DNA from 4 places in the Bacillus sp. 1NLA3E genome. Region 3 is predicted to be linked to each of the others. Evidence: predicted binding sites of a transcription regulator. Region 3 holds the regulator's gene; each other region holds the start of a gene.
The links. Region 3 encodes Rex, which represses fermentation and respiration genes when NADH is low (regulators of the CRP and FNR family bind a similar motif). Its sites were predicted from a motif close to TTGTGAAATATTTCACAA; they were not measured.
Positions count from the first base shown of each region.

Region 1: a site for Rex is predicted at 1,348-1,365, ahead of B1NLA3E_RS20500 (cytochrome c3 family protein). Genes of this name have one in related genera too.
Region 2: a site for Rex is predicted at 2,142-2,159, ahead of B1NLA3E_RS05755 (hemerythrin domain-containing protein). Genes of this name have one in related genera too.
Region 4: a site for Rex is predicted at 2,145-2,162, ahead of B1NLA3E_RS20490 (cytochrome c3 family protein). Genes of this name have one in related genera too.

Region 1 covers NC_021171.1:4,259,843-4,263,047, reverse strand. Annotated here, with positions in the region: gene secA (preprotein translocase subunit SecA) at 1-1,015, opposite strand, end outside; gene B1NLA3E_RS20500 (cytochrome c3 family protein) at 1,463-2,809, shown strand; gene B1NLA3E_RS20495 (cytochrome c3 family protein) at 3,053-3,205, shown strand, end outside.
Region 2 covers NC_021171.1:1,183,004-1,186,208, reverse strand. Annotated here, with positions in the region: gene B1NLA3E_RS05765 (undecaprenyl-diphosphatase) at 1-415, opposite strand, end outside; partial or broken gene B1NLA3E_RS24685 (transposase) at 775-1,053, shown strand; gene B1NLA3E_RS05755 (hemerythrin domain-containing protein) at 1,555-2,082, opposite strand; gene B1NLA3E_RS05750 (hypothetical protein) at 2,326-2,655, shown strand; gene B1NLA3E_RS05745 (carbohydrate ABC transporter permease) at 2,778-3,205, opposite strand, start outside.
Region 3 covers NC_021171.1:226,225-229,429, reverse strand. Annotated here, with positions in the region: gene B1NLA3E_RS01245 (PucR family transcriptional regulator) at 1-619, opposite strand, end outside; gene B1NLA3E_RS01240 (redox-sensing transcriptional repressor Rex) at 1,257-1,910, opposite strand; gene moaC (cyclic pyranopterin monophosphate synthase MoaC) at 1,936-2,430, opposite strand; gene B1NLA3E_RS01230 (ABC-F family ATP-binding cassette domain-containing protein) at 2,575-3,205, shown strand, end outside.
Region 4 covers NC_021171.1:4,256,058-4,259,262, forward strand. Annotated here, with positions in the region: gene B1NLA3E_RS20485 (NapC/NirT family cytochrome c) at 1-520, opposite strand, end outside; gene B1NLA3E_RS20490 (cytochrome c3 family protein) at 551-1,915, opposite strand; gene B1NLA3E_RS20495 (cytochrome c3 family protein) at 2,592-3,205, opposite strand, start outside.

The sequences.
Region 1 (3,205 bases), 780 kb from region 3:
CCTCAATCGCTTGATGGAGTCCTTCACTATAACGACGACCTTTCATCATCCGGCCAGTGAACTGGTCAACGATAATGATTTCACCCTCTTGAACCACATAATCAACATCAAGGTGCATACTGACATTTGCCCTTAGCGCCTGATTAATATGGTGGTTTAAAGTGATATGTGAATAGTCAAACAGGTTATCAATTCCAAAAGAACGTTCGGCCTTGGTAATCCCTTCTTCGGTGAGCATGACCCCTTTAGTTTTTTCATCATACGTGTAGTCTTCTTCTTTTTTCAATGTCCGCACAAACCCATTAGCCTGAATATAGAGGGCCGTTGATTTTTGAGCCGAACCGGAAATAATCAACGGTGTCCGCGCTTCATCGATTAAGATCGAGTCAACCTCATCAATGATTGCATAATTTAGCGGGCGCTGAACCATTTGTTCTTTGTAAAGAACCATGTTGTCACGCAAATAGTCAAAACCGTATTCGTTGTTCGTTCCGTAAGTAATATCAGCAGCATAGGCCTCTTGCTTTTCTTCCTTTGACATTCCGTTAAGGTTTAGGCCCACAGTTAAGCCAAGAAATTCGTAGAGACGACCCATATCTGCCGCATCACGACTGGCTAAGTATTCGTTTACGGTAACAACATGAACGCCTTTTCCGGAAAGGGCATTCAAATAAACTGGCATTGTTGCCGTTAAGGTTTTACCTTCCCCAGTTTTCATTTCAGAGATATTGCCTTCATGCAGTGCAATGCCCCCCATTAACTGAACATGATACGGATATAATCCTAAAACGCGGCGAGAGCCTTCGCGAACAACAGCAAATGCTTCAAAAAGCAGGTCGTCTAGAGTTTCACCTTGTTGATAACGCTCCTGAAACTGGGCTGTTTTTTCTCGAAGCTGATCATCTGTTAACTTTTCCATTTCGGCTGCAAAAAGTTCAATTTGATCGGCCTTTTTAGCTAGGCGTTTGATGTCGCGCTTATTTGGGTCAAATACTTTATTTAAAATACCAAGCATGCAATAACGCTCCTTTTTTGGTTTCATATTCAAGCTGTATGTGCCTCTTGGCACTTAGTTGCCAGTTAACTAATTAAATCTCTCTCACTTGAAAAAAGATTCGCTTTGTATCGGCAGAATCCTTTTTAAAAAAATCGATTAATTTCTTACTAATATTAACACTTCCGATATAGGGTGACAACTTATGCAGGAAAGCGATAGTCACAGAAAAAGAAAAGAAGTCCCTATTATTTTAAAAGTTTCGGTTTCTATTCACAATTATCATATTAGAAGTGTTTTCCCATAATTCCTGTTTTTAACAGTTTTAAAAGTGTTGAGGTTAATTATCTGAATTGATAAACTTTTCACAAAATGTCCACTATAAAACACCCATATCTTGTAAGATACTATATTTAGGAATACTAACTGTTTATTACCTTAACCAGAAATATAGACGGGGTGATTACTATGGCTTTTTGGAACAAAAATAAGAAAAAAGGACCAGATGAGATTCCCGAAGAAAAGAAACCTGGTTTGTTCCGCAGGCTTTGGCGGAAATTCAGGAGTATTGATTGGAAAAATCCAGTCAATCGTTGGAAACTATTATTTATTTCTTTATTTGGATTACTCATAATGGTTGGATTTATTGGTGGTGCAATTGCCGCTACCAACAGCCCATCTTTTTGTAAAGTTTGTCATGAAATGGCACCAGAACATGTTACGTTTGAAGCCAGTGCTCATAATCAAGCTACATGTGTGGATTGCCACATCGCACCTGGAAATGTCGAAATGGTACTACATAAGATAGGATCATTAAAAGAGGTTTATTATCATATTACCGGTGTGCCTGATCCGATTGTTCAAACAGTTGCCGTTCTGGACGAAAACTGTGAGAAATGCCATTCCAAGAACCGTTTAGTGACCGCAACTGGTGACCTGATCGTCAATCATAAAGGTCATATTAAAGAGGGAATTCCTTGTGTTGTATGTCATAGCGGTGTCGCTCACGCTAAGGTCGTTGAGCGTGGTATTAATGGTTCCTCCACTTACGATTCCTGGACCACAGCGAACGCAGACAAATTGATGAGTAAAAAATATATGAGTCCGAACATGGGATCCTGTATTGACTGCCATGACCAGGTAAACCAGGGTAAAAAACCTTGGAAGGATTATTCCTACACTGTACCTAAAAATCCTCACGAGGAAAAAGAAAGTGCATCTGGAGATGGAAAAACAGCCGAAGCGGCCGAGGTAAGTGCTGCGGAAGCTGAAAAAACAAGTCATAAAAATACGCAAGACATCATCCTTCAAGCGATTGGTAAACAAAAAGCTGACGTAAAGATTTCAATGGAATGCTTCACCTGCCACCAAGAAATCAACACTCCTAAAAACCATGATAGTGGAGATTGGAATCAAAATCATGGCGGTTTCGCTTACCAACAACTCAATAAATGTATCAACTGTCACCAAGATGCAAAATGGATCAAGAGGTTTGAAAAAGAGGACATCAACCAAATTCTAAAAACTGGCCATGATGCAGAGAAATACACTCCAAACATGGTACTAGTTAAAGACCAATCACGTCAAAACAGTTTTTGCAGCACCTGTCACGCGAACCGTCCAGCCGGACACGTTGACAGTGACACTTGGTTAACAGCTCATGCACCAAAAGCAAAAACAAACGAAGAAAAAGCCAGCTGTTATGTCTGTCACGACAAAGAGAAGCCGTTAACAACTGACACTTCCACTAAAGCCCCGACAGATGTGTATTGTCAATTCTGTCATAGGACCGGGTTTAAGAGTGAAAAGCTTTAGATTATATTGAAATATCTATTATATTGAATAAAATGTCCACTTCAAGGAGACGCACTAGTTAAACGTGTCTCCTTTTTCGTCTTTTTTGTGAATGCAATTCAAGCTACATGTACGATAACAATAGGTAAGATAAACATTTTTCTCATATTATTAAAATGAAAAATATTATATAATTTTTAAAAATATGTCTTTCTGGAAAAGACCACATTTGGTAAGATACTATCTGTACAAGGGGGGATTGCTATGGCTTTTTGGAAAAAGAAATATAATTTCGAGCCAGAACAGAATCCCGAGGGGGAGAATCCTGGTGGAACTGGAAAGAAAGACGGAAACAATAATATGAGAGAAACGAAGAAAAGTTTACACCGTTGGAAGCTACTTGTTGTTTCATTAACA
Region 2 (3,205 bases), 960 kb from region 3:
GATGCCCTACCCAAATACGGGAGAAGCCCGTCAATACTGATAATACCCACATGACTGAACCGAGGACACGGTCATAAAGAAAGATAGAAGTAGATATAGCAAATACTAGCAAAGTATGTTTACTTGGAAATGTAGAATCCATTTTTGAAGGAATAAGTATGCCGACACGATGTTTCACAAAAGGACGTGGTTTAAAATAAAACAATTTAATTAAAGTATGAATAAACAATGTAATCCCCATAGATTTCACCGCATTATAAGACACTTTTTTGTAGGAATCATTTCTAAACCACATGAAAATCAATACAAAAATAAATACATAACGAATTTTATTTGAAATCAATATCATCAGCAAATCCATTGGAGAACAACGTCCAGAAAACCGATTGATTAACTTAAATACTTTATTGTTCATAAAAAATATCTCCTAACTTTATAGATACAAATAAAATTCCCAACTATGAAAGAAAGTATGTAAAAATCAAAGAATGGGAATTAGCTGTAATAAGCCCGTACTAATGTATTCCTAAGATCAAATTGCTAATACCAAAGCATTCTAAGGTATTCCACAATCTGGCCCTTTAACGGAACAACCGCTTTTTTTGTTTCTCTATAAACATCTCTACAGATTGTATCTAAAGGGGTAGAACATCACATCTTTTTTATTACCATCTCGACATAATTCAAAATATCGCGTCTTTTTTTTAAACATCGTAACTTTATTTAATTAACAGAAATAAGAACGAACATCGCCTAACACGGGATTTTGGATGTTTGAAACACAATGACTCAGTTCCACATCACTCTACGATTAGTTGGAATCGTCATCACCGTTTTAAGGATACAAATATGTTTCAGGAGCTTTTTGATGAGATTGTTCATCTGCCCATAAATCATAAGATGGTTGGCGGCCGTGTGTTATTTACAGATTCTACACATTTAAAGGCAAACGCAAATAAACACAAGTTTAGAACAAGAAGTAGAAATGGTACTTGGGAATATTTTGATGACTTAAGCAAGGCAAAAGAAGAGGATAGAATCAAACACGGAAAATGCATTTAAAAGAAAAGGAGAATCGCTTATCTAAATCTGGAAAAATGCTTTATAAATTTAGAAAAGAAAAAATTGAGCGCGGCTTCGAGACCCAAAAGAGCTAAATGGGCTCGGCTACTGCCGTTTGCGGGAATTGAAGAATGTTAGTGAACTGGCTCTCCCTACTACAGCCTGCAAAAACAAAAAAAATTGCAACACATTTAGCCAGTTTGATAAGGTGTGTTGCAATTCTTTAGGTTGATCTGCCCCTTGTTAATAGGAGCGGAAGGTGCGAAGACCCCTGCGGGAGCAGCGGGACAGGTGAGACTCCGCAGGAGTGGAAGCGACGATGAGGCTCACCGCCCACCCCTAAGGTCCGCGAAGCACCTGGAGCGGATATCAACAGGTCCGTTAGCATAGACAATCTCATATTAAAAATCGGCATTTAATGTCTAACAAACTGAAATATTGCCGAGAAAATAAACTTTCTCGACAATATTAAGATGGAAAGGCCCCATCTTTTTATATTTGCTTTATTTTTTCAAAAAGCTCTGATTTTTCTTCATTAGTTAGCATTCTTTCAGCCATCGGAAACAGGACATTTTCTTCTTTAGAGAAATGGTCAACAAGTGTTAAGTAGGCATTTTTCACCAGACTGCTATATTCCTTCATTTGCTGCAAGCTTAATTGCTCCGATTGAATGCTTGTCTTCTTTAAAAATCTTCCAATCAAAGATTTTGCCTGTTCATGTTCATATTCCATAACTGCAACAGGTCCCATTCCGACTCCTAAATAAGTTTCCATCATTCTAAAGAGGACTTTTTCTTCTCTTTCTGAATGTGGACCAAGCTCTGCCATAAATATCTCCACTGCAGGTGTTAATTTTGAAAAATTCTCTTCTGCATTTTCATTCTGATCTATTTTTGAACATAAATGGTTTAGTCCGTGTAGTTTTTCTAAAAGTGGAATATGCTCCCCTTTTAGTTGAGTAAGCCCCTCACAAAGTGACTCTGCCCCATTGCTATTAAATGAACTCATACATCCTTCCATTCTCTCGTACCCCTTTCATTTATCATAATTAAAAGTATAAACAAGTTTGAAATTATACGTTGTGATTGTCATCACAAAACAATTTTATCCTTGAACGAAACGATTATTTTTATTCATGACAATTTTTCAGAAAGGTTAGATTTGGAATTTTTGTATTTACAGAAAAATTTAACGATTTTTGATTTAACTTATTCCCTGCGCTCATATAATATAAAATATCAAACTAAATAAGGGGGAAACCGAATGCATTTTGGCGCTTATCGAGAGTTTTATCCAAAATCATTAATATCCATGGGGGAAAAAGATCGTTCGAAAATAAATGATCATGAATTAAGATTAACGCACTGGCTCGTTTCACTCGAAGGGTACCCGAGAACCGAAGATGAATATTATTTATGGGAGGTATCCATCTATCCTTCTGACTTTGAAGGGACCTTTAATTGGAATACCCCCCTATATAGATCTTCCCTGTACGAAAATTTCGACGAAGCATACGAAGCGGCAGTATGTTTAGAGCAAAATTGTCAAAATTCTGAAGTATCCATGATTGACTACATAGAAAAAATAAACTAATAACTGCCTTACTTCCCTTCTTTTTCACCTCACTTGTGAAATTTCATACATACTTTTGAACAAAAAAAACTAACTCCCCTGACTGCCAATGCAGTGTAGAAAGCTAGTTTCAGAAGCTTTGATTATCCTTTTACAGAACCTGCCAATAACCCTTTTACAAAAAACTTCCCTAAAAAGATATAAACAAGCAGTGTTGGTAGTGCTGCAAGCAGTGCACCAGCCATCTGGACATTCCATTGAACAATTTGTGATCCAGATAAATTTTGGAGGGCCACCATAATTGGTTGTTGATCCGATGTAGTGATGGTAACCGCAAACAAAAATTCATTCCAAATATTTGTAAACTGCCAAATGGCCACCACCACAAATCCTGTAGCTGAAAGTGGCATCATAATATGACGGAAAATTCGAAGGAAACCAGCACCATCGATTTTTGACGATTCAATCATCTCATCTGGAATCGAAGCGTAAAAATTCCTGAACATTAATGTGGTGATTGGAATTCCATACACAACGTGTACAAAAACAAGTCCTGTAATCGAATTATACA
Region 3 (3,205 bases):
ATATTTTATCAGTCAGAATAAGGTCGCTTTCATCCCAATCAACATATCCTTTCATTACCACTGCATATCCAATGATAACTTTATCCAACATAATGGGCGCATGTATCAGTATGGTATCTTCCGGCAAAGGTTTGTCATGGCCGTAGCACTTCCAAAAATAGGAAGAACCTTTCTCTCGCATCGTATCTAACGCTTTTACCTGAAAAAAAGCTGCCATTGTTTGTTGAATCATCTGCTCATCCTGTCCGGCCATTTTATAAATCTCATTCTCAGGTCTTAAGTTTTGAGAAAAAGCAAGAATTTGAAAACCTAAATCATATATTATAATAGGGTTTCCAAGTAAGGAACAAGCTGTGTCCGCAATGGTTTGCAGATTTCCGGAACATGCAGCGTCTAAAAGCTTTTGAGGAATATAACCTTCATCACTAGATGTGAGGATAATGTTTTGTATCCGCGCATATAACGTATTAACGCTGACCGGCTTCTTAATTAAAATAAGATTGAGCATATCACAAGAAGTCAACTCAGTTGGAATTTCAAGGTCACATAGACACACTAAATTAATAGATGAACAAAACTGCGCTGGGTCTTGGAGTATGAAATCTTTGCAGATATACAAAATGTCATCCTTGAATTCTGACGGGATTTCCTCTATTAAAATGACTGTAGTTACCTTTTCATTTTTCCTGTTATTAATATATAGTTGGGGTTCGAATTCATCAAGCTCACATGAAACTCTGCGCATATTGGTTGTCATATCGGTCACCTCCAAATAAAAGAGCTGTTAACACAAAAAAAGAGGGAATCTCCTCCCTTTCCGCGGACGAACTGCCAAGCCCCCTCGTTCGAGCCTCGCGTGGGGTCATCCCCTTCTTTTTCCGCTGGAATATCGCAAATTCCCTTACAATCAACAAACATCGTTTAACAGACACCCATGCCAATCCCCTCGGCACATCTATAAATAAAAATAACAAAGGAAGTTATCCACAGTTATTTTTTGGGTAGGGCCTATTATTTAAATAAATAGGTCAAATGTGTTGAAAAAACTTAATCAAATACCATTGTATAATTGTCCCATTGAAATAACACAAAGAATAAAAGAATATATCATGACAAAATGCAAAAGTTTTATAGTGAATTCGTATGCAAGGGAAAATTGGAAATTCCCCATATAAAAAACCTGTATAGAATAAATTCTACACAGGTTTGAAAATCATATTAGTTTATCAACGGCCCTCTATGGGTACATTTTTTCCTTATTCCTCTTCTACCTTTGGATAGTGCTTTAAGAAATACACAAGTGATTGTAATTCTACGGCCAAATCAATATGATGAACACGAATGTCCGAAGGAACATTCAATCGTGCTGGCGTAAAATTTAGAATTCCTTTAATAGGACCACTGGTTAACCGATCAGTTGTCGCTTGCGCTACTGGAGCTGGAATCGTCAGAATCGCCACATGAATATTCTCTTCTTTGATTTTTTTCTCTAAATCATCCATATGAGCAACAGGAACATCAAGAATACTTGTTCCAACCTTTGCTGGGTCTACATCAAATGCAATGGCGATCTTCGTATTATTATTTTTTAAAAAATTATAATTTAATAAAGCTGTGCCTAGATTACCTACACCAATTAAAGCTACTTTTGTCAATTCATCCTGATCAAGCGTTTTCCGAAAAAAAGTTAACAGGTAATTCACATTGTAACCGTAGCCCTTTTTCCCTAACGCACCAAAATAAGAGAAGTCTCTGCGTATCGTCGCAGAATCTACTTTGACTGCCTCGCTTAGTTCTGCAGATGAAACGCGCTGTTTTCCGGATGTATGTAAATTTTTTAAGAAACGATAATACAGTGGTAATCTTTTTGCAGTGGCCTGTGGTATTTTGGATGAACCCTCATTTGCCATAACAACTCTCCTCTCCAATATAAAATTATTTCACACGGTTTTCTCTATGAAAATCTCCGCTTTTCCCACCTGTTTTTTCAACTAAAAACGTTTTTCCAATTACCATACCTTTATCGACTGCCTTACACATATCGTAAACCGTTAAAGCACAAACCGAGGCTGCTGTTAACGCTTCCATTTCCACACCTGTATTTCCTTTTGTTTTAACCTTTGCTGAAATGTGCAAAATATAGTCATTATTTTCTTTTCCCCATGAAAAAGAAATATCTACACCATTTAAGGGAATCGGGTGACACATTGGAATAATATCCCAAGTTTTTTTACATGCCATTACTGCTGCAACTTGTGCAACTGCTAGGACATCCCCTTTTTTCATTTCATTATTGGTTATTTTTTCATAAATATCACAGCTAACAGTAATACTTGAATAAGCGAGAGCTGTTCTAATTGTTTCAGGTTTACTGCTAACATCGACCATTTTAGCACGGCCTTCTTCATTAAAATGCGTAAATTCTCCCATATGTACACACCTTTCTAACAAAATCATACACTATTTTTCCAAACATGTATGTATCAACTTGTATTTTCCTTCACAAGATTGGAGTTATTGCTGATATGATAGGAATACGATAAACTTACTCTATCGCAATAGAGGTGAAAAACAATGATATTATTACAAGTAAACCAATTAAATAAATATTATGGTGCAGATCTTATTTTATCTAATATTAAACTAGAAGTACAAACTCGAGATAGAATTGCCTTAGTCGGCCGTAACGGTGCTGGAAAATCTACTCTGCTAAAAATCATTGCTGGGCAGATGTCCTTTGATTCTGGAGAAATCATGAAACCAAAGGAAGTTACGATTGGGTATTTAGCACAAAATACAGGGCTGGAATCAAGCCTTTCCATTTGGGAAGAAATGCTTACGGTTTTTGCTGGATTACGAATTCTTGAACAAAAGCTTCGACAATATGAAGAACAAATGTCTGATCCAGCAATATTAAAAGAAACAAGCACTTACGAAAAATTATTAAAGGATTATGACCTCTTGCAGGTTCAATTTAAAGACCTTGGAGGGTACCAATACGAGGCCGATATTCGTTCCGTTCTTCACGGTTTAAATTTTCATACCTTTGATTATTCTACCAAAATTTCCAGCCTGAGTGGTGGCCAAAAAACGCGGCTTGCACTTGGAAAATTATTATTAACCAAACCCGATATTCTTATTTTGGACGAACCCACCAACCATTTAGACATTGAAACATTGTCCTGGTTAGAACAGTATTTACAAA
Region 4 (3,205 bases), 790 kb from region 3:
AATCTGTTTTAAAAGTTACTTTGCGTTCGGAGATTTTCCCGTGTGCCACACCGCTGTGACACTGGATACATGCAATGTCCTTATCAATATGCTTGTCATGGGGGATAATCAAATCTCCCGATGGAGTCGTTTGTCTTGTTTTCATATCATGACATTTTTCACAAGCTGAGTTTGGAATATCCTTTGGCATTTGGATTGGTGCAGTGTAAGTGTTGGTCTCTTTTTTGAATACCTGCAACAATCCATTTGCCTTTGCTTTTGAGTAGTTTTTTGCCCCAGGACTAATATGGCAATTTACACAATCTACTTCACTATGAGTAGAAGCTTTCCACGTGTAATACTCTGGCTTCATCTCATGGCACGAGGAGCAGAACTTCGAACTTGAAGAGGTTTCTACTCCTACGTACCCGAGCGCGATAAAGACTGTGATGAAAAACAAGGTAAGCGTCATTATTTTAAAAAATTTGTATTTAATTTGACTTTTGGGAGGGGTGGGCTGTTCAATCTGTTGTGAATCCATTTTGTGCCCTCCTTTTTTGACTGTTAATCTTTAAAGCTTTTCACTCTTAAATCCAGTTCGGTGACAGAATTGACAATAAACATCAGTTGGTGCTTTGACATCAGTTGATAGTTCGTTTGGCTTTTCTTTATCGTGACAGACATAGCAGTTTGATTTAGCTTCGTTTGTTTGTGCATGTGAAGCATGAGCCGTTAACCATTGATCGCTATCTACGTGTCCTGGAGGACGGTTGGCGTGACATGCGCTACAGAATTGGTTTTGGCGTGACTGTGTTTTTACAATGGTGATGTTTTGAGTGTATTTTTCTTTATCAGTGCTATCTCTTAGCAACTGCTGAATATCTTGTTTTGCCATCACTTTAATCCATTTAGAATCTTGATGACATTTAATACATTTATCGAGACCATTTAAAGCTTTGTCTCCGTGATTTTGATTCCAAATGTCATTTTGGTGACTTTTAGGAATATTAACTTCTAAATGACATGTCTTACATTCCATAGAAAGTTTTACATCTGTTTGTTGTTTTCCAATAGCTTGTAAGATGATATCTTGTGTCTTTTCATGGCTAGCTTTTTCTGCATCCGTTGCAGTTACTACAGCCGCCTCGGCTTCATTACTAGTTTTTTTATCTGCACTAGTTTCTTCATTTTTCTTATTGTGTTCGCTTTCAGGCAAGCTGTAAGAAATATCTTTCCATGGCTTTTTGCCTTGGTTTACTTGATCATGACAGTCAATACATGTTCCCATGTTTGGTTTCATATTGGCTTCGCCCATTAATTTCTTGGCGTTTTCCGGAGTCCATAAGTCTAAATTCTCTTGGGTGTTAAGTCCACGTTCAACGACTTTTGCGTGAACTACTCCACTATGACAAGTAACACAAGGAATGCCTTCCTTAATATGTCCTTTGTGGTTTACCTTTAAGTCCCCTGTTGCTGTAACTAGGCGGTTTTGCGAGTGACACTGTTGGCAATTTTCGTTTAATACTGCAACAGTTTGTGCGATTGGATTTGGTGCGCCTGTGATGTGATAATATACTTCTTTCAACGATTCAACTTTATGAACTATTTCATTAACAGCACCTGGCTTAACGTGACATTGTACGCAAGTAATCTGATTGTGAGCGCTTGCTTCGAACGTCGTGTGCTCCGGTGCCATTTCGTGACACACTTTACAAAACGATGGTGTAGAAGTCGCGGCGATTGCACCGTACATAACTCCAAGCAGAGCAATAAAGCTAAATAATGAAACAAATAATAGCTTCCAGCGGTTTACCGGGTTTTTCCAATCTATATTTCGGAACTTCCGCCAAAGTCTTCTGATCAGACCCATCTTTTTCTCTTCGTGTCTGCTCTCTTTTGGTTCTGTCTGTTTCCTCCAAAAGGCCAAGATGTTCACCCTTTCTGTTATTTCTCTCTAGTTAATTTTATAAGTTTATAACCTCTCTAAGGTTAGTATCTTATAAGAAAGGGATTTTTCCAAATGGACAATTTGTGAAAAAATGTCCCATAGCAGTTAATTCAGGTTTACACCGACCTTTTGGTAAAAAATACATGGATATTACAAGTTTCATGAAGTGTTAATGAAGTAGGACCCCCATCATGACACGAAATTTACAACGCGATTATAGTGAAAATATTCTTAATGAAATTATGTCACTATCAAAAAGATACTCCAAAAATACTCACATAAACCACATAAAAGTGACAGAATGAAAACAATTCTGTCTCCTCTATGTGAACAGTTTCATATTGGTATGATTGCGTAAATTCAGAATTATAATCTTTGGAAGTATGGGGTGCACAGTACACCCATACCATTATTAACCTAAAGAGGAAATTTTATTTAAAAATAACAAATAAGCAAGTTCATCACATACTAATCTAGTACATTAAGAACCTGCTTAATTTATTATTTCAGATGGTATATAAATTAGAAGGGCAAATTCTAGCAGAATTTTAATGAAATCATCTGTAAGGTTTTGAACTTCCGTCCTTATTCCTGTGACAAATCTCACATAGGTTGTTAGGGTTCCTTACTCATTTTTGTTATTATGTGTCCATTTTTCGAAAATCTAAAGTGGCTCATCCACGAACCCATTTTTGTGGCAAAATTCACAATAAACATCAGAAGGAGCGCTGACGTCCTTGGTTTTTTCATCAGGCTTTTTTAGGTCGTGACATACATAGCAGTTTTGTCTTTGTTCCTTTGTTCCTGAATCATTACGGTGTGTATCCGTTAACCATGTGTAACGGTCTAGGTGATCATCTGGTCTGTTAATGTGACAAGTTCTGCAGAAATGGTTGGTCCGAGATATTGCCGTTACCGTGCTAAGGTCTTGTTTGTAAACAACTTTTTCTTTACTTACTTTTAGTAATGTTTTTATGTCTTGTTTTTCTACCCTCTTGATCCATTTTGAATCTTGATGACATTTTAGGCATCTATCCAGGCCTTTTAATGCTAAGTCCCCATGGCGTTGATCCCATGCTTCTAGATCGTGATTTTTAGGTGTGTTGATCTTTTGATGGCAAGTAAAGCATTCCATAGAAATTTTGACGTTATCTTTTTGTTGGCCAATGGCTTGAAGGATGATCTTCTGGGTATTTTCAGGAATGTCTCTTTCAAGCACCCCAGCTTCCATTTCTGCTGTTGCCTTAAATCCCACCCCTACTTCTTTAGTTTTCTTCT